Regions from separate parts of the Neobacillus sp. GCM10023253 genome, predicted to be linked through region 3. Evidence: riboswitches for the same ligand, from Rfam matches in the RefSeq annotation. Region 3 holds a riboswitch; each other region holds the start of a gene.
What was found. A riboswitch is a leader RNA that binds a small molecule or an ion and turns the genes downstream of it on or off. The one in region 3 is predicted to bind cyclic di-GMP.
Positions count from the first base shown of each region.

Region 1: linked by a shared signal. The riboswitch ahead of flgB (flagellar basal body rod protein FlgB) and the one ahead of ACFPA1_RS07650 (hypothetical protein) in region 3 are both predicted to bind cyclic di-GMP.
Region 2: linked by a shared signal. The riboswitch ahead of ACFPA1_RS25595 (anti-repressor SinI family protein) and the one ahead of ACFPA1_RS07650 (hypothetical protein) in region 3 are both predicted to bind cyclic di-GMP.

Region 1 is NZ_JBHSHV010000026.1:28,645-39,167, forward strand. Features, by position in the region: gene fliF (flagellar basal-body MS-ring/collar protein FliF) at 1-386, opposite strand, end outside; gene fliE (flagellar hook-basal body complex protein FliE) at 520-819, opposite strand; gene flgC (flagellar basal body rod protein FlgC) at 833-1,279, opposite strand; gene flgB (flagellar basal body rod protein FlgB) at 1,290-1,679, opposite strand; cyclic di-GMP riboswitch class I at 1,783-1,870, opposite strand; gene fliS (flagellar export chaperone FliS) at 1,990-2,376, opposite strand; gene ACFPA1_RS22840 (hypothetical protein) at 2,386-2,739, opposite strand; gene fliD (flagellar filament capping protein FliD) at 2,743-4,296, opposite strand; gene fliN (flagellar motor switch protein FliN) at 4,569-4,940, opposite strand; gene fliM (flagellar motor switch protein FliM) at 4,942-5,859, opposite strand; gene ACFPA1_RS22860 (flagellar hook-basal body complex protein) at 5,939-6,757, opposite strand; gene ACFPA1_RS22865 (flagellar hook capping FlgD N-terminal domain-containing protein) at 6,779-7,204, opposite strand; gene ACFPA1_RS22870 (flagellar hook-length control protein FliK) at 7,220-8,335, opposite strand; gene ACFPA1_RS22875 (glucosaminidase domain-containing protein) at 8,484-9,164, shown strand; gene ACFPA1_RS22880 (OmpL47-type beta-barrel domain-containing protein) at 9,215-10,523, opposite strand, start outside.
Region 2 is NZ_JBHSHV010000028.1:76,883-87,405, reverse strand. Features, by position in the region: gene ACFPA1_RS25635 (hypothetical protein) at 1-617, shown strand, start outside; gene ACFPA1_RS25630 (aminopeptidase) at 672-1,904, opposite strand; gene ACFPA1_RS25625 (MDR family MFS transporter) at 2,263-3,534, opposite strand; gene ACFPA1_RS25620 (DNA topoisomerase III) at 3,724-5,913, shown strand; gene hutH (histidine ammonia-lyase) at 6,219-7,736, shown strand; gene ACFPA1_RS25610 (hypothetical protein) at 7,772-7,981, opposite strand; gene ACFPA1_RS25605 (DUF1992 domain-containing protein) at 8,106-8,480, shown strand; gene ACFPA1_RS25600 (hypothetical protein) at 8,520-8,645, opposite strand; cyclic di-GMP riboswitch class I at 9,044-9,136, shown strand; gene ACFPA1_RS25595 (anti-repressor SinI family protein) at 9,169-9,342, shown strand; gene ACFPA1_RS25590 (helix-turn-helix domain-containing protein) at 9,374-9,700, opposite strand; gene map (type I methionyl aminopeptidase) at 9,971-10,523, shown strand, end outside.
Region 3 is NZ_JBHSHV010000006.1:34,203-44,725, reverse strand. Features, by position in the region: gene ACFPA1_RS07685 (alpha/beta hydrolase) at 57-860, opposite strand; gene ACFPA1_RS07680 (DUF4257 domain-containing protein) at 1,035-1,340, opposite strand; gene ACFPA1_RS07675 (NAD-dependent malic enzyme) at 1,589-3,292, shown strand; gene ACFPA1_RS07670 (alpha/beta fold hydrolase) at 3,448-4,227, opposite strand; partial or broken gene ACFPA1_RS07665 (flavin-containing monooxygenase) at 4,529-5,212, shown strand; gene ACFPA1_RS07660 (alpha/beta hydrolase) at 6,296-7,171, shown strand; gene ACFPA1_RS07655 (metallophosphoesterase family protein) at 7,507-8,724, shown strand; cyclic di-GMP riboswitch class I at 8,964-9,051, shown strand; gene ACFPA1_RS07650 (hypothetical protein) at 9,080-9,295, shown strand; gene ACFPA1_RS07645 (TIGR03943 family putative permease subunit) at 9,368-10,234, opposite strand; gene ACFPA1_RS07640 (permease) at 10,248-10,523, opposite strand, start outside.

The DNA.
Region 1 (10,523 bases), on a different contig from region 3:
TCGCGATCAGTGACGCCGAATTTCAAATCCTTGGTCTGTTCTGAAAAACTGATCGGACCGCTTTTTGGAAACCCTTCTGCCGCCAAGTTGACGATCAGATCTGCAGATTGCTCTTTTGGAACGAGAATTTGCGTGCCATTGTTGGTCACTTCTATGTCCGTGACCCCCTGCTTTTCCAAGACGGCCTTAATCTCGCCAATTTCTTTTTGACTCAAACTATTGGCATACAAAGGAACAAGGCTGGGCTTGGAAAAATAAAAAATACCAAAGCTGAGCAGGGCCACTAGTAAAATAAACGTCCCGATATATAATGTTTTATTTTTCTTGCTCGCGTTTTTCCAAAACTGCGAGAGTTTTTCCTTGAAATCATTTAATTTCTGATTCATAAGCCCTCCGCTATGCTAGCCAAGAATCGACTGCACCTTTAAAACCTGCATTCTCATGACTTCCTGATAAGGTTGTGCAAAGGAACCAACCCTTTGCTTCTGAAAAGTGATGCACAAGAACCGTCCCCATGCCTCAAACTTGCATTCTCATGATTTCTTGGTAGGCTTCGACTACTTTGTCCCTTACTTGGGTTGTCAGCTGCAGGGCGATTTGTGCTTTTTGTGCAGCTATGGTGACGTCATGGATATTTTTTATTTCACCTATGGCTATTTTTTCGGACATGTTTTCCGATTGGACAATCGTTTCATTTGCTTTCTGTAAGGCCTCGCTTAACGAGTTCGAAAAAGAGGTGCCTGACACGGAAGCGGGCTGCGTATTTTGCGCTTTTCCCACCAAAGAGGTTTGCGCCGGAAACAGCTGATCAATTCTCATTTTTTAACACTCCTTATCTGCCAATATCTAAAGCTTTCAGTGACATACTTTTTCCGACATTAAAGGCTGTGATGTTCGCCTCATAAGTACGGGAGGCAGTCATCAGGTCGACCATTTCTTTTGTAATGTCAACGTTTGGCATCATCACGTAGCCTTCATTATTGGCATCGGGATGGGTCGGGTCATAAACCGTCCGAAACGGAGTCTTGTCTTCTACGATTCTTGTAACCTTGACCCCATTTGAATTCATTTCATTTTGCAAGAATTGGCTGAACGGAGTTCCTCCCGTCCCATTCGCTTGCACCTCGACCATCTTCCGCCGGTAAGGCATCCAGACCCCATCCACCAATTGGCCCCGAGTGGTCGTCGCATTGGCGATATTGGAGGAGATTGTATCCATTTTTAACCGCTGGGCGGTTAGGGCTGAAGAACTAATATTTAAGGGTTGGAACATCGACATTATGAATCACCTACCTGCTCTTAATTGCTGTTTTGAGTAAATTGAATTCTTCGCTTATCTGGTACGATAATGTTTGGTACCAAATCGAGTTTTTGGTCAACTCCGTCATCTCACTATCCATATCCACCCCATTGCCGCTATTTTGCAACACAGTAGGTTCCTGGGTAATCAAAGGCTGGCTTGAAGCAGCTATGCCGATTGGGATATGCTTGGCATTGGTTCTCTTCCCGTCAAAGCCAGTACCGGAAAGTTCTTGTTTTAAAATGTCTTCAAAAATAACTTTTTGGGGTTTATAGTTTGGGGTGTTCACATTGGCGATATTGTTGGAAATGGCATTATGTCTTAACACAGAGGCATTTAAAGCACGTTGCACTAGATTGATGTTTTGAAGTATCGACATGGGTCAGCTCTCCTATAAAAATTCAGAATATTTAAATTTTAATTTTTAGGACATAAAAAAGACCATTCCGAAGAATAGTCTAATAGGGTAAACTATGAGTCTCTTCGGCAACTGGCTGGCGTAATCCATTAGGATCCTTAGCCCCTATAGCTTTGCGTCGCTGGGTTTCCCCAGGTTTGCTATTATCGGATTGTATTTGTCGATTTTTGGAAAATCATATTGTCGAATTTTTCCTACAAAAATAATAATACAATGGTTTTAGTCAGTTGACAACAAATTTAATTAAAAAGGCCTACTTAACTAAAATTAGTTAAGCAGGCCGTACTATTTTCAGCGCTTCTTTCCAGGTATCCTGCAGTTCTGTAAACATTTTTTCCACTTCGATTAACAGCTGCTCGTCCTTTTTGATATTCGCCTCTATTAACTTTTCCTTCATGTAATCGTAAAGTACTACAAAAGATTTTGAGATTTCGATATCCATATTCAGGGTTACCATTAATTCGGAAACAATTTTTTGAGCCCGCTGGATTCGGTCATTCGCCCTTTGCCAGTCTTTTTTCTCCATCGCTATTCTGGCCTGAAGGATAAATTTAATCGCCCCGGTATATAACAAAAGGGGCAACTCTTCTTTTTTCGCATATAGTACTTGATTATTTTCGTAAGATTGATAGGCATTGTTCAGAGCCAAAAGTCTCACACCTTCCCTTTATTTTCGCTTATCGTAAAAAATCCCGCTTACCGAAGCAGCAACCGGTTCTCCGTACTGCTGTTTAATGGTTTTCTCTTTTTGGAGAGAACCAATCACCGCAAGAATCGTTTGCTTGGCCCTAGTTAATTTTTCCTGAAGCTTTCGTTCTAACGGGTGAATGCGCCGGAGCTCTTCCTTGATGGCTTCGCTCATGAGGATGGCTCCGTTACGTTGATCTAGCTCGTTTACTTTCTCAATGCACTGGTCCCGTTCTTGGAGCAGCTGTTCAATAAGTTCTACTTCATCCGTTTCTAGTAGATTGCTTGTCAGCTGATAGTACTCTTTTAAAAACTGCTCTTTTTGTTTCTCCATCGATTACATTCCACCACCCATTTGCTGCATCAGCCAGCTGCTTTGCGTATTCGATTTCTGGATGGCCTGCTCCATCGCAGTGAACTGCTTCCAGTAATAGCTTTCCTTTGTCTGCAGGCGTTTCTCCCAGGAATCAATCTGATCATCCAGCCGCTTTAATGCCTTGGAAAGGTAAGTGTCACTCGAATAACCGGCCGTCTTCGTTATGTCCTTCATCGTCTCATTTAGCTGGTCATACAACCGCCAGGCGACCCCGCTGTTTTGAAACTCTTCGGCATTGTTTACCGTGTTGTTGGTGGAAGCCCCTATGTCGTATTTTTTTGAAAAAAGCTGGGCGACTTGGTCTAGATTATTTTCCAGTGCCGCTTTCAATTTCGTTTCATCGATGACGAGCTTGCCATTATCCCGGTAGTTAGTACTTGAGGTGATGCCGATTTCCGCCAGCGTATCGAAGTCACTGTTCATTATGGCAGGGTCTTTGTCACTGACTTTGGAATAGAGGATGGACCGCATTTTGTCGAGAGCGGAGGCAATCATCTGGTCATTTGATAGTAGGCCGCTCTTTGCTTTTTCCTCCCACAGCTCGATTTCTTTGTCCTTCATATCCTTCTTCTGGTCATCTAACAAAGGGGTATAGTCTTTATAGCGCTTTTCGCCCAATTTGTCGTGAAGGGTTTTGATTGTTTCGTTGTATTTGTCGACGAAGCCTTTGATGCTGTCAAAAATCGCATCAACGTCCGGTTTCTTCGTAACAGTGACATTGCTTCCGGCCGGCAGTTCGGTTTTTAGGTTAAACTGGATGCCGTCGTAGGTAAATTGGTTGCTTTTGATCGTGATGATCGTTCCGTTAATGGTGACCTCGCCGGGTGTTGATGAGACGGGCGAGGTACCGACGGCCCCGCTGGCGTTTCCTGCTGGGAAGTCATTCTGCTGGCTGCCCACCGTACCCGCTGCAATCTTAAGCACGTTTGAGCTGTCGGATACATTGGCAATGCTGATACCCATCTGGTCATCCTTTGAGGTGAAAATAATCGCGTTATCGCCGCTGGAATACGTGGCCGTCACCCCTGTTTTCGCGGATAAGGCATTGATTTTTGTAATCGAGCTTTGGATTGTATCCTGTGCAGTAAAGCTGATAGGTTCGTTGTTTAGGGTAAAACTAAATCCCGAACCTAGTTCGGCTTTATCATTGGCTACTCCTGCCTGTGCGAATTTGACAGAGGAAGGTGTACCCGGCTGATAGAGTTTTGCCGAGGAAATCACATATTCGCTTCTGCTTGGGGTGCCTGTTAGGGACGCGTCGACCCTGGCCGAGTCAGAAGATGACAGCTTGCTTTTTTGAAAAGTGGACTCCAGCCTTAGTGCTTCCATCGAAGACCGCAAATCCAGAAATTTGGTATTCAAATCGCGGTACGCATCCATTTTCCATTCCGTCATCGTTTTATTTTGGATTACTTTGTTTAAGGGGATTTTTTCTGCGTTCATTAATTTGGTCACAAGCGCCTCGGTATCCATCCCGGACGCAAGACCGGATAAGCGAAGATCATTTGAAATCATTTGGAAATCCTCCGTACCATCATTTCTTTGCTTTTAATAAAAATAACGGCAGGTTTTGGGGGAACGTTTAGTTTTTTTGAAAACTTTGGGGAGTGGAGGGGCCGGATATAGGATTCGCGGATAAATTTTAGAATTCGCCGATATATTCGGAAATCCGCGGATATATTTAAAAATTCGCTGATATATTCGGAAATTCGCAGATATCGGTAAAAAATCCGCGGATATATTTAGAATACAGAAAAATAGAAAGGCCGCGACAGCCTTTCTGGAGGTTAATTGATTGTTTTATTTAAAATTTCCGTGATTCTAATCCCAAAATAATCGTCGATGACGACCACTTCGCCTTTTGCGACAATTTTTCCGTTGATCAGGACATCGACTGGCTCGCCGGAGACACGGTCCAGTTCGATAATTGAGCCTTGTGTGAGTTCGAGGATTTCGTTAATTTTCTTTTTCGTCCGGCCCAGCTCCACAACCAGCTCCAACGAAATATCCATGAGCAAATCCAAATTAACGGAGTCATCCGTTTCCCGCTTTTGCGGTTCATCCGGCAAGTCTTGAAAAATAAACGGCTTCGTTTCCTTTTCGGTATCGCCTAATAGAGCTTCCAATTCTTCTCTTGAAATTTTCCCCTCGTTACTCATCTTATTTTCCCTCTTTTTCTAAAACAGTTTCGATTTCGGCTGCCAGCCGTGTCTTCTTCACACCCGGTTTGACAAAGAATTTCACTTCTTTTCCGACCTTCGCCTTTAACGGTTCATCATACAACTGATTCAACTGGATGACATCCCCGACGTTTAACGATAAAAACTCTTCAATCGAAATCTTCGAGCGCCCCAGTTCAACGCTTAACGGGATCTCAAGTTCTTCAATTTTGGACTTTAACAGCTTGGATTCCTGCGTGCTTTTGGCATGGCTTCGGGTCGAGAACAATTGATAGGATGATAGCTTTGGCAAAAACGGCTCCAAAATGATATACGGAATGCAAATGTGCATTTTTTCCGTCACATCACCGATTTTAATCGTAAAGGCAATCACAATCACGGTTTCATTCGGGATCGCGACCTGTAAAAACTGTGGATTCGTTTCTATCTCAAACACCTTCAAATCGACGTTCATGAGATCTTTCCACGATTTCTGCAAGTTTTCTACAAAGCCCTCGAACAGCTTATGAAGAATTTTATTCTCAATTTGCGTTAACGTTGTTTTATCCCCGGAGGCTGCCGAAAGCTCCCGGCCGCCGAGCAGACGATTGAGGATGGCATATGCCATTTGCGGCTTTAATTCCATAATCATGCGCCCTTTTTCGGACGTTTCAAAAACGTTTAAAATTGTATAAGCCGGCAGCTCCTTGATGAATTCCTCGTAAAGCATTTGATTGACCGACACCACATCCACTTGCACGATCGTTCTTAATTGCGTCGAAATCGAGGAAGCCAGTTGATAAGCGAAATTATCATGGATTCTTGTTAACACGCGAACCTGCTCCATCGATAGACGAAGCGCTTTTTTAAAATCATAGACTTTGACATCTTGGCTGTTTTGAATGATTTTTTCTTTCATTGCGTAGGTTCCACCACCATAAAAATGATGCGAAGGGAAAGCAGAAATACTTTCCCTCCCTTATAAAAATTCGAAACTATTAACGCTTTAAATTTACCAATTCTTCCAAAATCGAATCGGACACGGTAATCACCTTGGCATTCGCCTGGAAACCGCGCTGTGCGGTAATCATTTCGGTAATCTCTTCGGATAGGTCCACGTTTGACATTTCCAGCTGGCCGGAAACAATTTGCCCGGCATGGTTATCTGAACGCTTCGCAATCAGATTATCGATATTGGTTTCTGTATCGGAATTTCCTGTTAATTCATACAGGGAACCGCCCACTTTTTTCAAGCCGCCTGGATTGGAAACAACAACCGTGCCTAAAGTGGCAATCTCATCGGCGGTGCCAGCAGGAGTGACCCCTTTAATAACCCCATTATAATCAATGGTGTAGGAAACATAAACATCTGAATTAACTTGGATAGGATTTCCAACAGAATCCAGCACTTTATATCCTTGTGGATTCACGAGGTTGCCGGCGCCATCCCGGTCAAAGTTGCCGGCCCGTGTTAAGTACTTTGCCCCGCTGTCGCTTTGCACCACGAAAAATCCATCCCCATCCATGTACAAGTCGGATGATAGATTCGTAGTCGTTGGACTTCCAGCCATGTGAATCGTGTCAATTGATGCCGTTTTTACACCTAACCCAATTTGCACAGGATTTGTTCCGCCCGATCCCCCGACCGGATCCGGTGATGAACTGCCGCGGACAGTCTGGCTTAACACATCTTGAAACATGATACGGCTTTTCTTATAACCAACCGTATTCACGTTGGCGATATTGTTACCAATGACATCTAATTTGTTTTGGAACGCCTTCATACCAGATACACTTGAATTTAAAGAACGAAGCATGTTACCTACCTCCAGAGTTTGTTAGTTTTGGTTTTTTGCAGAAATGATTGATTCGATCGGAATCTCTTGGTCATTTATTTTATAAAAAAATTGATTGTCTTTTTTGATGACCCCATTTATGATGCCGCTCGCCTGAAGACCTGTTTCGGCATCCAGCCAGGACGCTTCCTTGCTGATCATTTGGGAATAGTAGCTGATATCTTTCGTGTTTGAGTTGGCGAATTGGGCAAAGGCCTGATTTAAATTGGACATCTGTTCAAGGGTGCTAAATTGGGCCAGCTGAGAAATAAATTCCCGGTCCTCCATTGGCTGGGTCGGGTCCTGATTCCGCAATTGGGTAGTCAGCAGTTTCAGGAAAGCATCCTTGCCTAATGAATTTGTGGCTTGGTTTGTCTGTTTCGTACTGAACGTATTCGAGAATGGTGTTGTTGTATTTACCGATGTCATGTTCTTCATCTCCTTTTATGCAAGAATATTAATCGTCGTATCGGACTCTCTATGCATATATGTGTCAATCGTGTTATGGCTTTGATAAAACTCATCACGATTCACTTTCTTTTTGGGCTGGCGCTGCTGCGATTGGTCCTGCTGCGACCGACTCTCCTGCTGGGATAAATTATGTAACATCTGGCCGCTTTGGGCGACTTCAATTTTATCCACTTGAAAGCCTTGCTGCTGCAAGGAAGCCTTCAAAAGTGACATTTGCGAATCTAGCATTTCTTTTCCATGAGCGGTGTCCGCCAGAAATTGCGCCGTTACCTGCCCCTTTTGAATAACAATTTTTATATCAATCTCCCCAAGGTGCTCCGGCGTCAGTGAAAATTTCGCTTCGATGATGTCAGAGCTCTTTTGTAGATTGGTATGGTTCTTTAATAAGCCCATCACCTCTGCTGCCAGTTGTTCCTTAGAAACCTTTGTTAAGTGGGTAGGTTCATTCTTAGCAACTGGCTGGTCTGCACCTCCCGGGCGAGTTAGGGATTGAAAAATAACTTCTTTTCCGTCGAATTGCTGCTGTTTGAAATCAGAATCGGGTTCAATTTTAGAACCAGGTGGATTTTGCTGTGTCTCGACCGCATTCTGTGGCAGGCGAACTTGCTCCCGCACAAATTGGATTGGTTGTTGAAGCGGGTTTTGCACCTGAACAGTGTTTTGATTTGATTTAAGCTGTTCCTGAAATGACTTTATTAATTCTTGAGCTTGCTTCTGGCCCAATATTCCTTCTAGCTCCGTTTGCAGCGCCGGTAATGCTTGCTTCCCTTCGTTGTGGGCAGCCCCCGCAATCGTAGTTTGAAGAGGAGCAAGTGCAGGATTCGTCTTTTCAAAAAATGAACTGATAAAAGCAAGAAAATCATCTCGAGTTTGTTGCTCGTTGTCTTGGTCCTGTTCCTGATTTGATGCGTCAGGCTGCTCTAAGACCTGGTCAACCATCGAGATAAGATTCTGAGGTGAACCTGTCCCATTTTTCAATGCATTCAACAGCTCCATAAATGAACCTGGCTGTTGATTTTCCGGCTTACTGCTGCTAGTTTTCTCTGATAATTTGTGGCTTGTGGAACTCATCGAAGTGGATGGAATCACAAATTATTCTCCTTTCCGGCGAAAGTAGTTTAATCATAAACAAAAAAATTTGTATTTTCTATCATTTAAATTTTTAAAAAAATAGAGTAATATATATTAAAAACGGTTATTGTTTCCAATTACCAATTAATTCGCAGAGGTATTTATCATGAGTTATAGTCCAGTTTCTTCTGAGTGGTTTAAAAATATGGCCCTGCTTTCGATTTCAAAAAGCCTTAGTGGAAAGGGCATCAGCAGTGAAGCGAGCCTTTTTCCGACAGGTAATATGTTTACGAATTTGCTGCAGGCTGTTTTGAGTGGGCAAGACCAGCAAAATACGTTTGTCCCTAAGAATTCGAGTGGGTCCTTTATTACGAACAACTCTCCTATTCTGAATGGGATGAAAGATTACTCACATTTACTTGATGATAATATGACATTAGGTTTTACTGATGTTTCAACTGATAAATTAAATAGTGCCCTTAAAGGCAAATTGAGCAATATGGGCGAATTTTTTGTTGAAGCCGGACGAAGATATAATATCAATCCTAATCTGCTGGCATCCATCGCCGTTCATGAATCTGGCAACGGCAAGTCCCATGCGGCCAATGTAAAAAATAATATCGCCGGCATGATGGGCAAAAATGGCCTGTGCCAATACGAATCTGTTGCGGACAGCATTGCTGACATGGCCCGTAACCTAAGACAAAATTATTTGGACAAGGGCTACGATACGATTGCCAAAATCGGTGCCAAATACGCTCCCGTCGGCGCCGCGAACGACCCAACCGGGTTGAATAACAACTGGGTCAAGGGTGTTAACAACTTTTTCTATTCGTTTACAGCGTAATCTATAAAGAGGCTGCCCCTTTCTAGGCTTTGGGGCAGCCTCTTTTTTAATTATTTAATAACCTTTACAGTTGTGCTGCCAACGACAAGATAGCCGTCAACCATCGCCCGGAATTCTAAAAATTCTTCTTTGTCATCCCAAACAAAATCTTCACGATTAAATTTGAATTGACCCTTTTTGGCTTGGTTTTCTAAGCCTTTGCTGTCGTTATTAGCTTGAACGCCATTCAGTTTTGCTGTTGATAAATCAACATTTGCGAAGCTATATGGCTTCGGCAGTGACACCTGAACCGTGAAAACGCCTTTGTTGCCGTTCATGACTTTTGGTAGAACTTCAATCGTTGCCGGGATATAAACGGAAACCGTCTTTGTAACTGTCGTTTTTAGGCCGGCATTATCAATGGCAGTGATTTTGAGCGTATAAGTGCCTGGTTTATCGAGTGTAACTTTACCAGTCGTGTTCACTACACCATTGACTTCCACAGATGTCTCTTTAATGCCAGAGAGATTGTCTGTTGCTTGGTAGCTTAGGTCTAGAACTGTACCAAGGGCATATTCCTTTGAAAAATCAGCCGTAATCGTTGGTGCTGTTTTATCGATTTTAACCGCTGCTGTCTTCGTTTCTTCAACATTGCCTGCTTGATCGACGCTGTAGAAGGAAACCGTATGGAGGCCTTCGTTTGCAACAGTGAAGCTTGTGCCTTCAGCGATTTCAGAACCATCGATAGAATAATAGGTTGACTTGACGCCGCTTAAATTGTCGGTTGCAGTTAACCCTACATTCACTGTGTCTGTATACCATTTATCCTCAATATTGCTTACAGTTGTTGGAGCAGTTTTATCTGTTTTCACTTCAACCGTCTGACTTTCTTCAACATTTCCAGCATTGTCGATGCTATAGAAAGTAATCGTGTTGAGACCTTCTTGATCAAGAACAAAGCCGGTACCTTCTGTAAAATCAGAGCCATTGATAGAGTAGTAGGTGGCTTTCACTCCGCTTAGGTTATCGTTGGCAGTAAGCTCCACATTTACTCCGTCTGTGTACCACTTGTCCTCTACATTGCTTACTGTTGTTGGAGCGGTTTTATCCACCTTAACCTCAACAGTTTGTTTTTCCTCTACGTTTCCGGCGTTGTCCACGCTATAGAAAACAATCTTGTTGACGCCTTCTTTTTCGACCTCAAAGCTGGTACCTTCAGCTAACTCAGAACCATTGATAGAGTAATAGGTTGCTTTCACTCCGCTTACATCATCGGTCGCTGTTAACCCTACGTTCACAGTATCTGTGTACCACTTGTCCTCAACATCGCTTACTGTCGTTGGAGCAGTTTTATCCACTTTAACCTCGACTGTTTGTTTT
Region 2 (10,523 bases), on a different contig from region 3:
ACACTGCTGGAGCTTCGGAGGATCTGGTTGGAAAAATTACTGACCCGCTTCAGGACGTAATTGGTGGAATCACGGACCCGCTAAGTCCAGTGACAAAGCCATTAGAGCCTGTTTTAAAACCGTTAGACCCGATTGTTAGTGTACTAGACCCGGTGTTGAGACCTGTAGAGACCGTCTTGGATCCAGTATTGCAGCCGCTGGAACCAGCTTTAAATCCACTTAAGCCTGCACTAAAACCGCTAGAACCGGTCGTGCAGCAGTTGGAACCTGTCATCAAACCGCTACAACCGGTGGTAAACGGTACGGTTAATACGGCAAATCAGACGGTGCAGACAGTTTGTTCAAAGCTTCAGTCTGCAAACGGTGTAATCACGAAGGAACTGGGCTTGCAATTAATCGATGAGGCATTAACGAAAAAGGTCGACCTAAATCAGGTATGTCCGGCAGACACGACTCTGACTAACCAATTGGTAAAAATAGAAGAAAGCTTATTGAACACACTAGGAATTTCAAAGTTGCTGGGAATACTGATTCCGAATGATCCTGTTTCGAAGCTAACCAAAATGCGTGATGAGATTATGAAAAAGCCGGATGGTACGGATATTTATAGTCAATAGAGAAAGAGCAGGCCTCAAGAGTGCCTGCTCTTTCATTTTTGATTTTTGATAGGATTAAAACGCCCAATTTCCTGCTTTAAAAATAGGTTCTGTCTGTCCATCTGCGGTGATGCCATCGATGTCCATTTCAGCCGATCCAATCATGAAATCAACGTGAGTGATGCTCTCGTTTAGCCCGTTTTCCTTTAATTCATCGCCAGACATTTTCTTGCCGCCTTCGATACAGAAAGAATATGCCATTCCGATAGCAAGATGGTTTGAGGCATTTTCATCAAACAATGTGTTGAAGAAAAGAATGTTAGATTGGGAGATTGGCGAGTTATACGGAACTAGTGCCACTTCACCAAGATAGTGGGAGCCTTCATCGGTTTCCACAAGATGCTTCAGAACTTCTTCGCCTTCCTCAGCTTTTACCCCGACAATTCTGCCGTTTTCAAAGGTAATTGAAAAACGGCCAATGATATTTCCGCTGTAGCTGAGCGGCTTCGTGCTTGTGACGGTGCCGTTTACGCCAGTTTTTAATGGAACCGTAAAGACCTCTTCTGTTGGCATGTTGGCCATAAACTCAACACCGTTTTCATTGACACTGCCTGCGCCAACCCACAGATGATTTTTCGGCAGCTCAATTGTTAAGTCTGTGCCAGGTGCTTTGTAATGAAGCTTTGCATACCGTTTTTCGTTGAGGTATGACACTTTTTCATGAAGGGTTTCATCATGCTTTTTCCAGGCTTCGACCGGGTTTTCAGCATCCACACGGACTGCTTTAAAAATAGCATCCCAAAGCTTTTCAATCTGCTTTTCGGCAGGCTCGCTCGGAAACACCTTGGCAGCCCAGGCAGGGGACGCTGCGGCAACGACAGTCCAGCTGACCTTGTCTGATTGAATCGCTTGACGATGCTTAGTCATTGCTTTTCCGGCAGCCTTTTGGAAGTTGGCAATCCTCTGCGGGTCAACGCCTTTTAGCAAGTCTGGACTTGAAGACACCACTGACATAAAGGCAGCACCCTGCTCAACCAATTCTTCCATTTCCTTAGCCCGCCACTGCGGGTATTCGTTGAATACCTCATCTGGTGCCAGTTCATATTTGGTTCTTGTAACCACATCATCGGCCCAGTTGATAATGACATTGCGGGCGCCCGCTTCATAAGCCTTTTTAACGATTAAGCGGACAAACTCGACTGCGTCTAAGGAAGCGTTGACCAATAGGCTTTGATTTTTTTGAATATTTACGCCGACCTTAACTGCAAGCTCCGCGTATTTTTCAAGGTTAATTTGAAAATGACTCATATATGTATAATCTCCTTTATCAGAATCTTCCTTTATTGTAGCGTTTTTATTATGAAAAAGAAAATGATAGAGGGGCAGTGTTTTAAGCAAAAAAAAACAGCAGGAATAGTGTTCCTACTGCAGTTTGCTGCCATAAACTTTTATATTAAAATATACCCCTGCGGAAAATAAAACGATAAATGTAATAATGCCTGACAATGAAGTGGGAGCCATAAATGTTGACAGTTCCACTTTGTCCACCGCCTTTGAAATATGTAATGTTTACACTCTAAGTATAATACTAAAAGGGGTAATTGTGAATAATTTAGTACAATTTTTTGTCTGAATTTTGAACAATAATTAAAGGGACCCTGCTAAGCTAGGATCCCAGTTTAATAGATTCTTTTTCAAATGAATAAAACATCAGCCAATAAAAGAAGGCGCTGAGGAGTGTAAGCAAAAATAATACAAAAAATGTCCAGTTGTATCCAATCCAAACGGTCATCGGGATGGACAACGGCGCGATGGTTCGGCTGATGGTATACCGCAGACTCGCTGCCGCAAAGTACTGGCCCCGCATATGTTCGGGGGCAAGTTTGGACACAAAGCTTTGCTGGAGACCTGCACCCATCAATTCTGCAAAGGTAAATACCGCCATTGCGAACATCAATCCCCAAATCCACTGCGTTTGGCTAAACAGAATCAATGAAACTCCGTATACAACCGATGATAATACGAAAATATTTCTTTCATTAAAATTAGCTGTCCATTTGGTCACGATGACAGTTAATAACGCAACCAGCAGGCCATTCTCGGCAAGTACCATTCCAAAGGCTTGCTCACCGCCGACCTTAAATGACCAATCCCCAAAAGAAAGTAGATTTTGATTGTGAACAACATCCTTCATATACACTGGAAACAATAGATCCAACTGCATAAACGTTTGGCCGGCTAAAACCCCCGCTACGATAAACAGGAGAAATGTTTTATCCCGTACAATTATTGCATAGTCCCGAAATTGATTGATTAAAAAATAGTACCATTTTCCGTCGACGGATAAAGCTGAAGTTTTTTGAACGAGCACTGTTTCTTTTGTTAATTTTGCTAAAATAATGCCAAGCATCATACAAACAATCGCAGCAGCAAGCAATAACTGAAAGCGGTAATGAGCATAAAAAATCCCGCCTAAAATAGGGCCGATGACTACTGCGATATTGATAGATGTATAAAATATGGCGAATACCTGGCTGCGGTGTTTTTCCTCCACCAAATCAGCAACCATTGCCTGGCTTGCCGGCCAATAAAAGGAACCGAAAACACCGGCCGCAGCAAATGCTGCGAATCCAAGTATTGGAGACTGAAACCAGGGAGAACTGGCTGCTGAAAAAGCTAAAAAGGAAAATCCTTGCCCAATGGCAGAGAGAACCATCATTCGTTTCCGCCCAAATCGGTCAGCACAGTAGCCGCCCAACAGGTTAGCTGCCACCGCAAATATTTGTGAAAAAACCAATAACAAACCAGCTTTGCTCTTGCCGAATTCCTCTGCAAAATAAATCGACAGAAACGGAAAGAACATCCAATAAGTAATATTCATGGCCGCCTCACCGAACAGGCGAACCTTCAAATTCATATCCCAATCTCTAATCCGCATTCAAAAATCTCCATTTCCAAAAATCGTGCCAATTTATCATACTATTCAAGTGGAAGGGAATACAAGAAAAAAAGAGACTGCTTTCCCATCATTGCTTACCATTAATGTAATTGAAGTTTCGGAATTACTGAATCCATTAGAGACGTATGCTATATTTAACTTACTGTAATTCGAAAGGATGTTTTAAATATGGCAAAAAGTGTTGTAATTGCTGAAAAACCTTCTGTCGCGCGTGATATTGCACGTGTGCTTAATTGTAATAAAAAAGGAAATGGGTATCTAGAAGGCGAGAAATATATCGTTACGTGGGCACTAGGACACCTTGTCACGCTTGCTGACCCAGAAGATTATGATGTGAAATATAAAACATGGAAATTAGAAGACCTGCCAATGCTGCCTGAACGTATGAAGTTAACAGTCATTAGGCAGACCGGGAAACAATTTAATGCAGTTAAGAGTCAACTGACTAGAAATGATGTCAACGAAATAGTCGTGGCCACGGATGCAGGGAGAGAGGGAGAATTAGTTGCACGTTGGATTATTGATAAAGTAAAAGTCAATAAACCTATTAAACGTTTATGGATCTCATCTGTTACTGATAAGGCGATTAAAAATGGTTTTGCAAACCTGAAGCCTGGTAAGTCTTATGACAATTTATATGCTTCAGCTGTCGCACGTTCAGAAGCTGACTGGTATATTGGGCTGAATGCAACACGTGCTTTAACGACCAGGTTCAATGCCCAACTAAACTGCGGACGTGTACAAACACCTACTGTTGCGATAATTGCAGCACGTGAGGACGAAATCAAAAATTTCAGAGCGCAATCTTATTACGGCATTGAAGCCCAAACATCCAACCAACTAAAGCTGACTTGGCAGGATGCAAAAGGAAACAGCCGAAGCTTCGATAAAGAAAAAATTGAGGCCATTGTCAAAAAGCTTGGCAAACAAAACGCTATTGTAACGGAAATTGAGAAAAAGCCTAAGAAATCTTTTTCTCCGGGTCTTTATGACTTAACAGAATTGCAGCGTGATGCGAATAAAATCTTTGGCTACTCTGCTAAGGAAACGTTAAACATTATGCAAAAGCTGTACGAGCAGCATAAAGTTTTAACGTATCCTCGTACTGATTCGCGCTACATTTCTTCTGACATTGTCGGAACACTCCCTGAACGGTTGAAAGCATGTGCAATAGGTGAATATCGTCCATTAGCTAATAAGGTCTTAAGTAAGCCTATTAAAGCTTCTAAGGCTTTTGTTGATGACAGCAAAGTATCAGATCATCATGCGATAATACCAACAGAAAGCTATGTAAACTTCTCAGCCTTCACAGATAAAGAGCGTAAAATTTATGATTTAGTCGTAAAACGTTTCTTAGCGGTATTATTCCCGGCATTCGAGTACGAGCAGTTAACGCTGCGAGCCAAAATCGGTGATGAGAACTTCGTGGCTCGTGGAAAAACGATTATTTCAAGTGGCTGGAAAGAAGTTTACAATAATCGCTTTGAAGATGACGATGCGTCAGATGATTTGAAAGAACAGATTTTACCTCGCATCGAAAAAGGCGATACATTAATTGTGAAACTTATCGCACAAACGGCTGGACAAACAAATCCGCCAGCTCGATTTAATGAGGCGACATTACTTTCGGCAATGGAAAACCCTGTAAAGTACATGGAAACAAACAATAAACAGCTCGCAGAAACATTAAAATCTACGGGTGGACTGGGAACTGTTGCAACACGAGCTGACATTATTGAAAAGCTATTCAACTCGTTCTTAATCGAAAAACGAGGTAAAGACATTCATATTACTTCCAAAGGCCGGCAATTGCTGGATTTAGTGCCGGGAGAGCTAAAATCCCCTGCTTTAACAGCGGAGTGGGAACAAAAGCTTGATCAAATTGCGCATGGCAAGTTGAAAAAAGAAGTGTTTATCAGCCAAATGAAAAACTACACGAAAGAAATCGTGGCTGAAATTAAAGCAAGTAATAAAAAATATAAGCACGATAATATTTCTACAAAAAATTGTCCTGACTGTGGAAAACCAATGCTTGAAGTGAATGGCAAAAAGGGAAAAATGCTCGTTTGCCAAGATCGGGAATGCGGGCATCGTAAAAATGTCTCACGTGTTACAAACGCACGCTGTCCACAATGCCATAAAAAACTTGAGCTGCGTGGCGAGGGTGAGGGCCAAATCTTCGCATGTAAATGTGGATATCGTGAAAAACTTTCTGTTTTCCAAGAACGCCGGAAAAAAGAATCCGTCGGGAAAGTGGATAAACGGACAGTACAAAAATACTTAAAGAACCAGCACAAAGAGGAAGAACCTTTGAATAGTGCGTTGGCTGACGCGTTAAAAGGGTTGAAGTTTGATTAACACCATACTTAAGGGGCTATTCAAGAAGAGTGATTTCTTTATGAATAGCCTCTTTCATTCATTATCCTGCTAAAGTGATAATGCGCTAAAATTCAGAAAATTTAGTTGACAGGCAAGGTATCTGTCACATAAAATATTATCAAACTAATAATAATTTTTAGAATGGGTGGAAAATCATGAGGCAGCGCCGAAGAACCGTTCAAAATTTTATAACGTTTATTAAAGAGGCTGGATTCCAAATCTAATCAGAAATGGAATCCAGCCTCTTTCTTTATCTTACTAAAGTAATAGAGGAGTGGAGAGAAATGATCACATTAACAGGTAACAGTCTAACATTAGAGCAAATGAAGGAAGTATTGTACCGTGGCCAAAAGGTTGGCGCTTCGGAACAAAGCATGGAGGCTGCAGCGAAGAGCCGGGAAGCGGTGGAACGAATTGTTTCTGAGCGTAGAGTGGTTTATGGAATCAATACCGGGTTTGGAAAGTTCAGCGATGTACTTATTGATAAAGAACATGTGCAGGATCTGCAGTTGAATTTAATCCGCTCGCATGCCTGTGGAATAGGGGAGCCATTCCCAGAAGTGGCGTCAAAAGCAATGGTCGTTCTTCGTGCCAATGCCCTGTTAAAAGGTTACTCAGGCATTCGTCCGGTAGTCATTGAAAGACTGATTGAGCTGGCTAACAAAGACATTATTCCGGTTATTCCGCAGCAGGGTTCATTAGGTGCTAGCGGGGATTTGGCGCCATTATCCCATTTGGCATTAGTTGTTGTAGGTGAAGGCGAAGTATTCTATAAAGGCGAGCGTGTGGAAGCAGGCATTGCACTTCAGCAGGAAGGTCTTTTCCCGCTAACACTTGAGGCTAAAGAAGGTCTTGCTCTCATTAACGGAACGCAAGCCATGACAGCTATGGGGGTCGTCGGATACCTAGAAGCAGAGCAGCTTGCTTTTGAGAGCGAACTGATTGCTTCCATGACGATTGAAGGGTTAAATGGAATTCTCGATGCTTTTGCAGAAGAGGTTCAAGTGGCCAGAGGCTACCAGCAGCAGATTGATACAGCAGCAAGAATCCGCCGCTATTTGAGTGACAGCTTATTAACAACGATGCAGGGAGAACTGAGGGTTCAGGATGCTTACTCTCTTCGCTGCATCCCGCAGGTTCAAGGTGCTTCCTGGCAGGCGCTTGATTATGTAAAAGAAAAGCTAGAAATCGAAATGAACGCGGCGACTGACAATCCACTAATTTTTGATGATGGGGAAAAGGTCATCTCCGGTGGAAACTTCCACGGGCAGCCAATTGCTTTTGCAATGGACTTTATGAAAATCGCAGTAGCAGAGCTTGCTAATATTTCGGAACGTCGTGTGGAACGGTTAGTTAATCCGCAATTAAGCGATCTGCCGCCGTTTTTAAGCCCGCAGCCAGGCCTGCAATCAGGGGCAATGATTATGCAGTATGCAGCGGCTGCACTTGTTTCAGAAAATAAAACTTTGGCACATCCAGCTAGTGTGGATTCCATTCCATCATCGGCAAACCAAGAGGATCATGTCAGCATGGGGACGATAGCATCAAGGCATGCACATCAAATCATCCAAAACACTCGCAGGGTCCTTGCGATTGAGATGATTTGCGCCATGCAGGCCGTCGAATATCGCGGTGTAGAGAAAATGGCGACCCATACGAAGAACTTCTATGAAAAAGGTCGTGAGCAGGTGGCATCCATTAAGCAGGACCGCATCTTCTCGAAGGATATCGAAAGACTGGCAGAATGGCTGAAAACCCTGGAATTTTCTCAGTTTATGAAGAAATTAAGCTTCGAAAAATAAACAGAGTAAAAAGGCGTGAAAACTCTTCACGCCTTTTACTCTGTCTGCTCAGGAAGCAGGCGGGCGGTATCCTGCGGCGTGTCCTCTTCCTCAATTCTATTTTTAAAGGCCTCCTGGGTGACAATAAATTCTTCATCCCCAATTGCCTGCTCAGCATGACTCTCGGTCATGGTGTTCTTGGGGAATTCACCCGGATGGTTTTTGTTTTTATGATTAAAATGTTCTCCACGTGCCAAGTCTAACACTCCTTTCGTTATCGCTTGTAGCATGCCCCAATAAAGCTGAAATCATTACCGATTTATTTTTCAACCAAAATGGACCTTTGTTATAATAAATCTAGTGAGTATGCTAAAAAAGGAGGGCAATAACATGGATATGTTTCATATTGTCTCAGAAGATCGGATTAAAAAAGCATACAAAGATGGAGAATTTGATAATCTTCCTGGATATGGAAAACTGCTGAAGCTTGAAGATTTATCAGGTATTCCAGAAGAACTGCGCATGGCTTACAAAATCATGAAAAATGCAGGCTTTTCAGAAGAGGAAAACCATTTACGCAAAGAGATGATGACCATCGAGGATCTCATCAAAAAATGTGACGACAGCGGTAAGAAGGAAGATTTGCAAAAAAAGTTAAATGAAAAGCTCCTTCGCTTTAATCAATTGATGTCAAAACGAGGGGCGAAAACAAATTCGTCCATTTTCAAAAATTACGAACAAAAGGTAGAAAAACGGTTTAAATAAATTCTGATTAGTAAAAAAAAGCTGGCGAGGAGAGAATTTTTACAATTCCTCTTCACCAGCTTTTTCTTCAAATTTGGCAGGCTTGCACATGCGGTCTAAGAAATAACCTGCAAATACCATAAAAGCAATGGGGATTGAAAAGTTTAACACATGAACAATGGTCAATGCCTATCACCTCTATTTTATTTTGAATATTGACAATATTCCGTATATTATCATGTTGTTAATATTATATGCTAATCGTCACAAATTAGACAAATGTTTTCGTCATAAAATCAGAGCCAAAAATAAAGAAGGAAAATTTTCTTCCCATAAATTAGGAGGATATTCGACTTCAAATGCTCTATTATTTATATATTCCATTTTCAGGCAATGGGAATTAGAGGAAAAAATGCGGGAGTTTGTCAAAAAATGTCTAAAAAAGGGGTTTAGAATATTAAAAATGCTGACAAAAACTAACACTTTGTTATAAAAGGACTAGTTATAATGAACTTACTAAATAGTTAGTGTGAATTTAGTCCTAGAAAAGATGAACTGATGAAATAATAAATAGACAGTTATTTTTCAGAAAAAGGCAAACTTGGTGAAAATCAAGGACGCAAAGCCGAGGGTCTAAGGTGGAAATAGAGAGAAGCTATGATGGCCGGGCTGCCTGAAATACGGGTAAGTATTTTAGGGGGTTGTTAGTATGAATTTGGAGATTGAGCAGATGGAGAAGCTTGACAAGGATTGGCTAGTACTAATTATGGAAGCTAAGAGGATTGGATTATCGGTAGAAGATATTCGAAATTTCCTAAGCGGTAATCACCAATCAGAACAATTTGTTACATACCAAAATGAAAAAACATCCTACAAAAATTAAGAATTTTTGTAGGATGTTTTTTTTGTACATTTTAACTATTGTTTTGATTGTTCCGCCATTTATTAAATTCCAAGAACTCGCGGAATTGATCTTTTGAAACACCGGAGGTCATGGCTTCCTTTACTAAATTCATCCAATCATTGTCCAATGCCGTCTTGTCAATCTGCTCATGTATTAAATGCTCAACCGGAATGTTTAATACACCGGCAATCTTTTCAAGAAACTGTATGGACGGATTTTTTTGAAGGTTTCTCTCAAGCGAGCTTAAATAGGATTTTGCAACTCCTGCCTGCTCTGCTAGTTCAGAAAGTGACATCTTCTTCTCTTGGCGGAATTTCTTTACGCGGTCACCTATCATGGATTCTCACACACCTAAAAATAATTTATAACATCATTCTATCAAAAAGAATTTGAGAGTACCATATTAAGAACAAAGGAATATGGCAAATTATCGAAATTTGCATAATTAGTTTTTACATTGAGAAAGTAGTTTTGAAAAATAAGTCCGTTAGCGTTAATATTAAAGTGTTGCCAAAAATGTCATATAGTAATCGTTTTTATATACCAGCATTCGCACAAATAGGTCTCCAGACAAAAGAATTTATTCAAAAAGGCAGGGGAACATTACATGATTGTCTTAAAGTCACAACGAGAAATCGAAGCAATGAAAAAGGCAGGAGAAATCCTCGCTGCCTGTCACAAAGAAATTGCCAAAATGATTAAGCCAGGGATTACCACTTGGGAAATTGATCAGTTTGTAGAGGGATTTTTAAAAAAGCATAATGCCACTCCGGAACAAAAAGGTTATAAGGGCTACGAATACGCAACATGCGCAAGTATTAACGATGAAATCTGCCATGGCTTCCCGCGCAAAGAACCATTGCAGGAAGGGGACATCGTCACGATTGATATGGTTGTTAATTACAACGGGGCCTTGGCTGATTCAGCATGGTCTTACGCAGTTGGCGAGGTTTCCGAAGAGACTGAGCATTTATTAAAAGTCACAAAGGAAGCCTTGTACAAGGGAATTGAACAAGCGGTTCCAGGCAACCGGATTGGCGATATCGGTCATGCCATTCAGACTTATGTGGAAAGTGAAGGACTCGCGGTTGTCCGCGACTTTATCGGACATGGGATTGGAGCAGTGATTCACGAAAAGCCGGATGTACCGCATTACGGTT
Region 3 (10,523 bases):
GCAAAAAAGTGCCGGGCACCACCCATTTTAGAGTAGTGCCCGGCACCTTTTAAAAATTACCACCATATCTGCGGTGCTTTCGTTTCCTGAAGAGGGGGTATTGTTTGTTCAACATTTTCCCAATTTAGTTGGTCCAAAAATTGAAAAACATCTTCCTCCACACTATTTCGTTCGTCCTCGAGGGTAATAATATGACCTGAGTTCTCGTACCACTTGATTTCTTTATTGGCAGTTTTAATTCCGTTATATATGATTTGCGGGCTTTCCATATCAATAACATCATCAAGTCGTCCTTGAACGATGCAGGTTGGAACTGTTATTTTATGTAACTGAGTGGAAACATCCGACACTAGCCTCTTTAAACCTTCGACCGCTGGCATACTGTTATCCTGAAATGCACTCAAATCACTTGTGATTTGTTCTTCCGTTTTTCCTTCTAACTCCTTGTACTGTTTGGCATAGGCCCGTACCATTTTTGGCAGCGTTTCTTTATTTTTAAATCCCATCGGTGCACACATTGGGACAACTCCTGCCAATGGAACCTCGGTTGCCAGCTTTAAGGAAAAAACTCCCCCAAGGGAGATTCCAATTACTGCGATTTTTTCGTAACCTTTTTTCTTTAATAGCTGGTAACCCTCCAATACACTTTTCCACCAATCTTCCGGAGTGGAGTTCATAAGCTCTTCGGGCGGGGCGCTGCCATGTCCTTTATATAGGGGTGCATGGGAGGAGTAGCCTTTTTCTTCTAAAAAACGGCCTAACATACGTACATCTGCTGTGTTGCCGGTAAAACCATGAAGAAGCAACACTGCGCGGTCGCCGCCTTCAAATGTAAAAGGTTCGGGTGCTTTTAATTGCATGTCCAAACTCCTTTAACTGAGATATTTTTTGGTTAGTTTTTGTCTCCCTTGAGCAATTCATTACAAAATTACTCATGTTAATTTTAGATAAAGCCAGTGTTTATAATGGATTGAATTACAAAAAACAGCATCAGTTAAGACTGATGCTGTGGGGTTGAAACTAATCTTTTTCGGTTATTGATTGTTGGACTTTGCTTTCTCCTCATTGTGCTGTCTGATAATTTTATAACTTGTAAGAGCTGCATCACCTGAAATTCCGGCAATTAGCGAGAAGAAGATATTTTCTATAAAGGAATTAGGAGCGGTATAAAAAACGAGAAGGAGCGCAGCAATGGCACCTAGAAGCATTTCCTCAAGAAACCCGAGATAAAGAAATTTTTTTGTTCGGCGCGGCATGACAATTTTGCCATGCTTCCGAACATGTCCAAGAATTCCGACTGTCCCACCAATTACTAAAGAGAAAATAATGTCATCCAACACTTGTTTCTCACTCTCCTTAAGCCTATTTTTTTTGACCTAAGGTAAATCTTGGTGTATTACCATTATACTAAACTTGGAAACACAATAAAATTGGGAAAAATTCCAAATTTTTGGTGAAATGAGGCATGGGGACGGTTCTTTTGCATCATTTTTAATCGTAAATGATGCACGAGAACCGTCCCCATGCATCAACTTATCGAAAAAGAACAAAGATAATTATTATGAGTAAAAAGAAAGGGGGAGAATTCATGAATGTTCCGGAAAATGTGATTATTACATCGCTTAGAGGTAAAGAAGTTCTTTCTAATCCTTTTTTGAATAAAGGAACGGCTTTTACGAAAGAAGAGAGGGAGGATCTTGGACTCGATGGTTTGCTGCCGCCTCGGGTGCTCACGCTTGATGAACAGGTAAAAAAAGTCTATGAGCAATATTCAATGCGGACCACCAATTTGTTCAAAAACGGCGTACTTTATGATTTATATAACCGCAATGTCGTTCTGTTTTACCGTCTGTTGAAGGATCATTTGGCAGAAATGCTTCCGATTATCTATACTCCGACTGTAGGTGAAGCGATAGAGACCTATTCCCATACCTACCGTCGCCCAGGTGGACTGTATCTTTCCATCGATGACCTAGATGGCATTGAAACGGCATTTTATAATCTTGAACTTCCTAAAAATGGGATTGATTTAATCGTTGTTACGGATTCAGAAAGCATTCTCGGGATAGGGGACCAAGGGGTAGGCGGCATTAATATCGCAATCGGTAAACTTGCGGTCTATACAGCAGCTGCTGGTATTGATCCAAGCCGCGTTCTGCCAGTTGTCCTAGATGTTGGTACAAACAACCAGACGTTGATTTCTGATCCTATCTATATCGGTAACAAATTTGCGCGTGTTAGAGGAAAGCGTTATGAGGATTTCATTGATATATTCATCCAGACTGCCAGAAAGTTTTTTCCTGAGGTGCTTCTTCACTGGGAGGATCTTGGAAATGTGAACGCACGCAACATCATGGCCAAATATGGTGACAAAATCCTTACCTTCAACGATGACATCCAGGGAACAGGTGCCGTTACCCTTGCTGCAATTATGTCTGCCTTGAAAGTCACAGGCACATCCCTGAAGGATCAGCGGATTGTAATGTTCGGACCAGGGTCGGCCGGCATTGGAAACGCTGACCAACTGGTAGATGCTATGATTCTTGAAGGTTTAACGAGGGAAGAGGCCTATGACCGTTTCTGGGCAATTGATTACCGTGGGTTGTTGACTGACGTATCTGGGGACGTCTTGAATTTCCAGAAACCATATTTGCGGAAAGCAGAAGAAGTGAAGGACTGGGATCGGAATGAGGATGGCATCATTTCATTAATCGAAGTAGTCGGGAGGGTAAAACCAACCATCTTGATCGGTACCTCTGGACAAGCGGGCGCATTTACTGAAGATATTATAAAAGAAATGGTCAAGCATGTTGAACGGCCGATTATTATCCCAATGTCCAACCCGACTGCACTGGCGGAAGCAGTCCCAGAAAACCTAATCAAATGGACTGATGGAAAGGCGTTAATAGCAACTGGCAGCCCGTTTGATCCTGTTGTATACAATGGAGTTTCCTACGAAATTGGGCAGGCAAACAACGCATTTGTATTCCCAGGGCTTGGCCTTGGAGCCATTGTTGCAAAAGCTGAAATCATCTCAAAAGGAATGTTTGCAGCCGCAGCTAATGCCGTTGCCAAAATGACAGACACTAGTAAACCAGGTGCATCGCTCCTGCCAGCCGTTGAAAACCTGCACGAAGTTTCAGAATACGTTGCCGTTGAAGTAGCCAAAGGGGCCATAAACGAAGGAATAGCGAGGGCAGACATTCAGAATGTGGAGCAAGCAGTTACCGAAGCCATGTGGGAACCTGAATATAAGGAAATAAAAAGTGTAGGAATTTGGACAAGTATTTAAAAGGGTGATGCATGGGGACGGTTCTCGTGCATCATTCTTAGTGCGAGGATTTTAAGTTAACCCCTAAGATGAAATCAGACCGGACATGTGAATGCATGTTCGGTCTTTCAAATTTGGATTTATTTCTAGCAGTTTCGCCACATCCATTTATTCCTTCAGGCAGAAACAGATGTTAAAAAGTGTAATACCACATGGTTGAATTCATCAGTTTTTTCGATTTTCCCCACATGGCCCGCTTTTTTGATCGTATAAAACTTGGAGTTTGGTATTAATTTATGCATTCTTTTTTGATTGAAGGGGGGACAAATTCTATCATTCTGACAGGAAATGACCAAAGTGGGAACATTCATTTTTTTCAATGTTTGCCGATAATCAATTTCCAAACATGCGTTTACTCCTGGTAGAAATCCGTCAAGATGTTCGGACCAAATTGGCATGACTTTTTGAACGGCTTCTTCATTTTTATCATGCAAACATCTCGAAGTCGCTCCTGTGTGGAATTTTTCAATCGTCAAGTTACTTGTAAATTTTTTGTTTGTCCGCAGCAATAGTTTTTTTAACCACTTCGGAACGTAAAAAAGAGTGTTTGCAAGGATGAGTGACTTTATTTTTTCCGGACGTATCTTATAAATTTCCTGCGCAACCATTCCTCCCATGGAAAAACCAAGGATATGCGCTTCGTTCAAGCCTAATTGTTCCAATAACTCAACAATGTCTCTTGCAAAGGCGTTGATGGTTATTTCTTGACTTTCTGAACACCTGGTTTTTCCAAAGCCCCGTAAATCAGGGATAATTAAATCGAAATGTTCTGCCAGCTCATGTTGAAATTTCCATCCTTCTTTTCGTTCCCCCAACCCATGAATGAGTACTAGCGGATCGCCGTTGCCTAATCGATCATAGTAGAGATTGACTCCGTTTACCGACGCGAAAAGCAAGGTAATCTCCTCCTATTAATGTATTATTCTATTTTTATAGAGAAAGAATCCTAATTAAATAGTGATAAATATGAATGTTGTTATAATTATAGCGTTTTTTTTACTGTCTTTAGGTTAAAATTTTAAAAATATTTAATTTATGGACCATCCCATGAACCTATCCCCAAAAAATTTATTCTGTTAAAAGGACTTTTAATCATCCAGAAAGAATATATTTGATAGCGCTTACAGATGGCGCGGGGACGTTCTGTTGCATCATGCCGTTTTATTCAGGTGGTCATGGGAAAATACATAGTAAAGTATGAGAATCGTCCCCATTTCCCAAAGGAGGAATTTGCAAATGGCATTGAATCAACAAAGTGGTCAGGTGTTTGATGCTGTGGTGGTTGGGGCTGGGTTTTCTGGGTTGTATATGCTTCATCGGCTGCGGGAGGCCGGGTATTCGGTTCGCGTTTATGAGGCGGCGGATGATGTTGGGGGCACCTGGTATTGGAATCGCTACCCGGGTGCGAGATGTGACATCGAAAGTATTTACTACAATTATACTTTTTCAAAGGAGATTTTGGACGAGTGGACGTGGTCATCCAGATATGCCGAGCAGCCGGAAATCTTAAGCTACATAAATTTTGTGGCAGATAAACTGGACCTAAGGCGCGACATTCAGTTCAACACAAGGATTACAGCCGCCCGCTACAATGAAGAATCGCGTAACTGGGAGATTCGCATGGAAGATGGCACTTTCGTCTTAGCTGAATACTTTATCACCGCATTAGGCTGTCTTTCTTCTTCTAACATCCCTAAATTTAAGGGATTAGACAGCTTCAAAGGCGAGATGTACCACACAGGAAGATGGCCGCACAAGAAGGTGGATTTTAGCAGCAAGCGTGTCGGGGTGATCGGAACTGGTTCAAGTGGAATTCAGGCAATCCCGGTTATTGCCAAAGAAGCGGGACACCTCACTGTTTTTCAACGGACACCGCAGTATAGCTGTCCAGCGCAAAATCATTCACTTGAGGCAGAAGAAATCCGCAAGACTTGGGAAAATTATGATGAGACTAAACAGCAAATGCGATACTCGCAGCACGGTGTACCATATGGACCTCGGATGCGGTCTGCCCTGGAGGATTCCCCAGAAGAACGAGAACGTTTATATGAAAAAGCCTGGCAAGAGGGCGGACTATTTTCACTTACCTACAACTACAATGATATAGCTATGGTGCCAGAGTCGAATGACACCGCCGCATCCTTTATCCGCTCCAAGATTAAGCAAATTGTTCATGACCCCGAAGTAGCACAAAAGTTAATGCCGACCTACTACTACGCTACTAAACGACCTATCATAGATACCAACTATTTTGAAACCTACAACCGAGAAAATGTCTCACTTGTCGATATTAAGACAGCGCCAATTATGGAAATTACACCTGATGGAATCAATACGACAGACAACGAGTATGAACTAGATGTCCTTGTGTTTGCGACTGGTTTTGATGCCATGACAGGACCTTTATTTAAAATTGATATTCGTGGAAAAAACGATGTCTCGCTCAAGGATAAGTGGGCAGACGGCGCCGAGTTGAAGACCTATCTTGGACTATCCACTTCCGGATTCCCGAACATGTTTATGCTGACCGGTCCGCAAAGCCCATCGGTACTAAGCAACATGATGGTTTCGATTGAGCAGCATGTGGATTGGGTTGCCGATTGCATTGATTATCTTCGTGAGCATCATTTGGAAGCATTTGAGGCCACTGAAGAGGCGGAAGCATTTTGGAGCCATCAATGCCGCGCTATTGCCGACATGTCTCTGCTAACTAAAACAGATTCCTGGTACATGGGTGCGAATATCGACGGTAAGCCGCGCGGATTCCTTGCCTTTGCCGGAGGAGTTGGGCTATATCGATTAATTTGTGATGATATTGCAGCAAGAGGCTATGAAGGGTTTACCTCTCTGCTAGCACATGATAACCAAGATGATAGCAAAGTGAAGGAGGGATTTTTCGTGTCAAATATTGATCCTCAAGCATGGTTTATTTTAAAACAATTAGAGTCCGCCGGTGCTCCGCCTATGGAGCAGCTAACTCCGGAACTAGCCAGGATGGGTGATTTTAGTCTAATAGCGGGCGCGCCTGAAGAGGTAGCCAAAGTAGAAAACAGGACCATTCCGGTTCCGGGTGGAGAAATCCCTGTTCGTATTTACACGCCGGAGGGTGAAGGACCATTCCCAGCATTGGTTTACTACCATGGAGGGGGCTGGGTTATCGGCAACCTGGATACGGTTGACGTGCCTTGCCGTATGTTGGCAAACAGAGCAGGCTGCGTCGTCGTATCTGTCGATTACCGATTGGCCCCTGAGCACAAATTCCCGACTGCCGCTGAGGATTCGTATGCCGCAGCAAAGTGGTTATCGGAAAATGCTGCATCCATCCAAGTAGACCCTGAGCGTATTGCAGTAGGAGGTGATAGTGCTGGCGGAAACCTTGCAGCAGTTGTGGCCTTAATGGCTCGTGAACAGGGAGGCCCTTCATTTGCCTATCAAATGCTTATCTATCCTGTCACAAATCACGCTTATGACACGGACTCTTATCGTGATAATGCAGAGGGTTACTTTTTAACAAAAAATACAATGGTCTGGTTCTGGAATCATTATCTACGTAATGAAGAGGATGGCCAAAATCCGTATGCATCCCCATTATTGGCAGAGGATTTAAGCGGACTTCCGCCTGCGCTGGTGATTACGGCAGGCTTTGATCCGTTGCGCGATGAAGGGGAAGCCTATGCGGAACGGCTGAAAGCAGCAGGCGTACCGGTGGAAGCGACACGCTATGAAGGAATGATTCACGGTTTCTTCTGGATGCCGGGAGTGCTGACGGAAGCACATAACGCCATCAACCAGGCAGCCAATGCATTGAAGCAAGCTTTTAGTGCTGTAAAAACTATATAGATAGAATGCTGATTTAGGAGTCTAACTCATAACTGGACGGGACATATATTTTTTTAAACCATTGTTAAAATGACATTAGTAATAAATAGTGAAATGAAAACAGGGTGACCCAATCACATGTTTTTTATGTGAAACAACTGACCTTGATTGCGAATTTAATAAAAATAAATCCACTTCGAGTAGCTGGGCTCAGGTGGATTTATTTATGTCTTGCATTCTTTACCAATTTATAATCAATAATTTACATAAGCCATACAGAGAATTAAAATCTCCTTGCTATTTTATTAATAGGTACTTTTTTAATATTTAATAAAAAGACTTGAGGAGGTTTTGTAATGAGTAATCAGGAGTCACACAAGGAGATGGACAGAAGAAAATTTATCAAAATAGGGGGAATAGGCACACTTGCCTTAACATTGGGAGCAGCTGGCCTTCCAAAAGATTTGTTTTCTGGGACAGCCTATGCCGAATTAAATGATGATATGAAACTTCAATTTAATCCAGACGGCAAATTCAAGATTGTTCAGTTTAATGATACACAGGATGATGAAAATATTGACCGCCGTACCATACAGTTGATGGAAAAAGTCCTCGATACAGAGAAACCGGATTTTGTGGTCCTAAACGGAGACAACATCACTGGTGGCTGTGACACTCCTACCGAAATGAAACAAGCCATAAACAATGTGGCGCAGCCGATGGAGCAAAGAGGGATTAAGTGGGCCATTACATACGGAAATCATGATGAGGATTCCACTCCAAAAAGCGGCCTAAATGAGGAGGACATGCTGGGCATTTATATGTCTTACCGATACAATATGAACACACCTGGGGTAAAAGACATAACGGGTACTGGAAACATGAATCTTCTTATCAAAAATTCAAAAGGTACAGATGCGGCATTCAACCTTTGGTTGCTTGACAGTGGAAGATATGCCCCTCAAACGATTGCGGGACAAGATTTTAAAGGATACCCGACATGGGACTGGCTTCGTATGAACCAGGTCAACTGGTATTATGAGACATCGAAAAAACTTGAGCAGCAGTGGGGGCATAAGGTTCCATCGCTTGTATTTATTCATATCCCGCTTTGGGAACATAGATTTATGTGGTTCGGAAGTGTGGACGGAAGAACAGATGCTGATCACGCAAATGCTGTAAACAAACATAATATTGTTGGAGAAAGAAATGAAGAGGAATGCCCAGGGCCAATCAACAGCGGAATGTTTTCAGCTATGCTGGAAAGAGGAGATGTCAAGGGGGTCTTCTGCGGACATGACCACGTAAATACTTATATGGGTAACTATTATGGAATCCTGCTCGGCTATTCCGGCAGCACTGGTTTTGGTGCATACGGCCTTTCGGGGGCTGATCGAAACAGATTGCGCGGTGCCAGGGTTTTCAATTTAGACGAAAACTCAAAGGACGTACTAGTGGAAACTCATATGGTGTTTGCTAAAGATTATGGCATCGATTTGACAGCCAATGACCAAAGTATTGCACCTGGGCCAATAGATGAAGGCAAAAAGAATGAAAAAGTGGTAAGAAATTAAATCATGGGAATTGAATTCAATTTGATTATTTTTTTCATAACATAATCAATTCAAACCCAAACTGGACGCTTAAAAAATTAAAAGTTTTATTTAACATCCCTGCCAACAAGAAAGCTGGCAGGGATGTTAACAATGGAATCAAATTTATAATTGTCACTTTTCTTAGTTTATGTTTACCATAAAAAATATTTTTATGTAATATTTGAAAAAATTGTAATATAATATAAATAATTAGTTTATTTAGATAAAGGCAAACCACTCGAAAGATTGGGACGCAAAGCTACAGGTCTAAGGGTTCGATGAAACTAGGATGGCTGAGCTGCCTAAAATAGTAGATATTTTAGGGGGATTTCATTTGACTACACTTGCTTATGACAACGAACTTGAAATGGACGTGGTGGAACTTAGTGATGAAAATATTATAGAGAGGTACATAACAGCTTTACTAAAAATGGCCGACAAAAATTACAAATTGTTAGAAAAAGAATTGTTGAAAAGAAGGTTATTTTTGGTTGCCTTAGAACGCTATGATAGAAAAAAGACGTTTTTCCAGACTGGCATTTCTGATTAGAGGCGCAGAAGCCACTCGAAAAAGAAAGCTCCAAGGACTTTTTAAAGTGCTTGGAGCTTTCTTTTTTTTATATTAAAAACTATTCCGATAAACATACGCATCTTTCGGTTGTGAAATAATTTTATAATCCGTCACTTTTAAAATAGGGATTTTCATTTTAAAAGGTTGATAATACATCGTGTCCATCGTTCCCGTTACTTCGTACCACTGATCATTTGGGATGTGGACATTTTCAGGAAATTGAATCATCATTCCGAACACACCAGAGTCAGCAATACAGTGAATAATCCCAAATCGGAATAAAAAGATTTGGTTGCCATTTAACCCCGGACCGTTATATGAAAAACCCTTCATCGTCATGGTTTTCCCAACAAATTCCCCGGAAAAATTGTAGATGACTTCCAGGCCTTTTAAATAGTCCTCATCTGTTAAGGTAATATGGTCATTTCCTTTATACGATTTGAATTCCTTTTTGACTAAATCCGTAAATGCATCCTGGCCCATAAATTTACTCATGTCGGGATTTAATATTTGATGCATGCCATAACGGTCGGCCCCGTCCTCTAAAGTAGGAAAACTAAATCCTTTGGCATTAACTAATTGTGAATCTAGGGTCGCTACCGGCAAAAACACACCTGTCAAAGCGGGAAGAACAATCATCGTATACGAAACCGTTCTTTTTAGCTTTTTTCCAAAAGAAGGCTTTTTATGGTCATGTGAATGATCATGATGGCATTCATGACATTCCAATTCTATCTCTGATTTTTTCTCTTTAAGGTACCATCTGATTCCTTCTACAATAGTTAGGAAGAATAGGGCATAAATCATACTGTAGGAAAGAAAGGAATACTTCATATTAATATACTTCGAAATGTTTCCTGATAAATGCAAATAGAAAAACAAGTTGGTAAACAATAATAAAATCACGACGCGAAACATTTTCTTCCCTCCTTTACAGTAATAGTGAACCGATAAATACGAATGCTGAAATTAACGAAACAAGCAGGATGACGAATTTTGGCTTAAACGTACCAAACATCATCAGCAGGTTCTTGATGTCAACCATCGCACCGAATACTAAGAACGTCACGATGGAACTTTGTGAAAACGTGTTTCTGAATGACGAAGCAACAAAAGCATCCGCTTCAGAACAAATCGACAAAATGAACGCCAGTGCCATCATGACAAGAACACCCGCTACTTTTGAATGTCCAAGTGCCGCCAACGT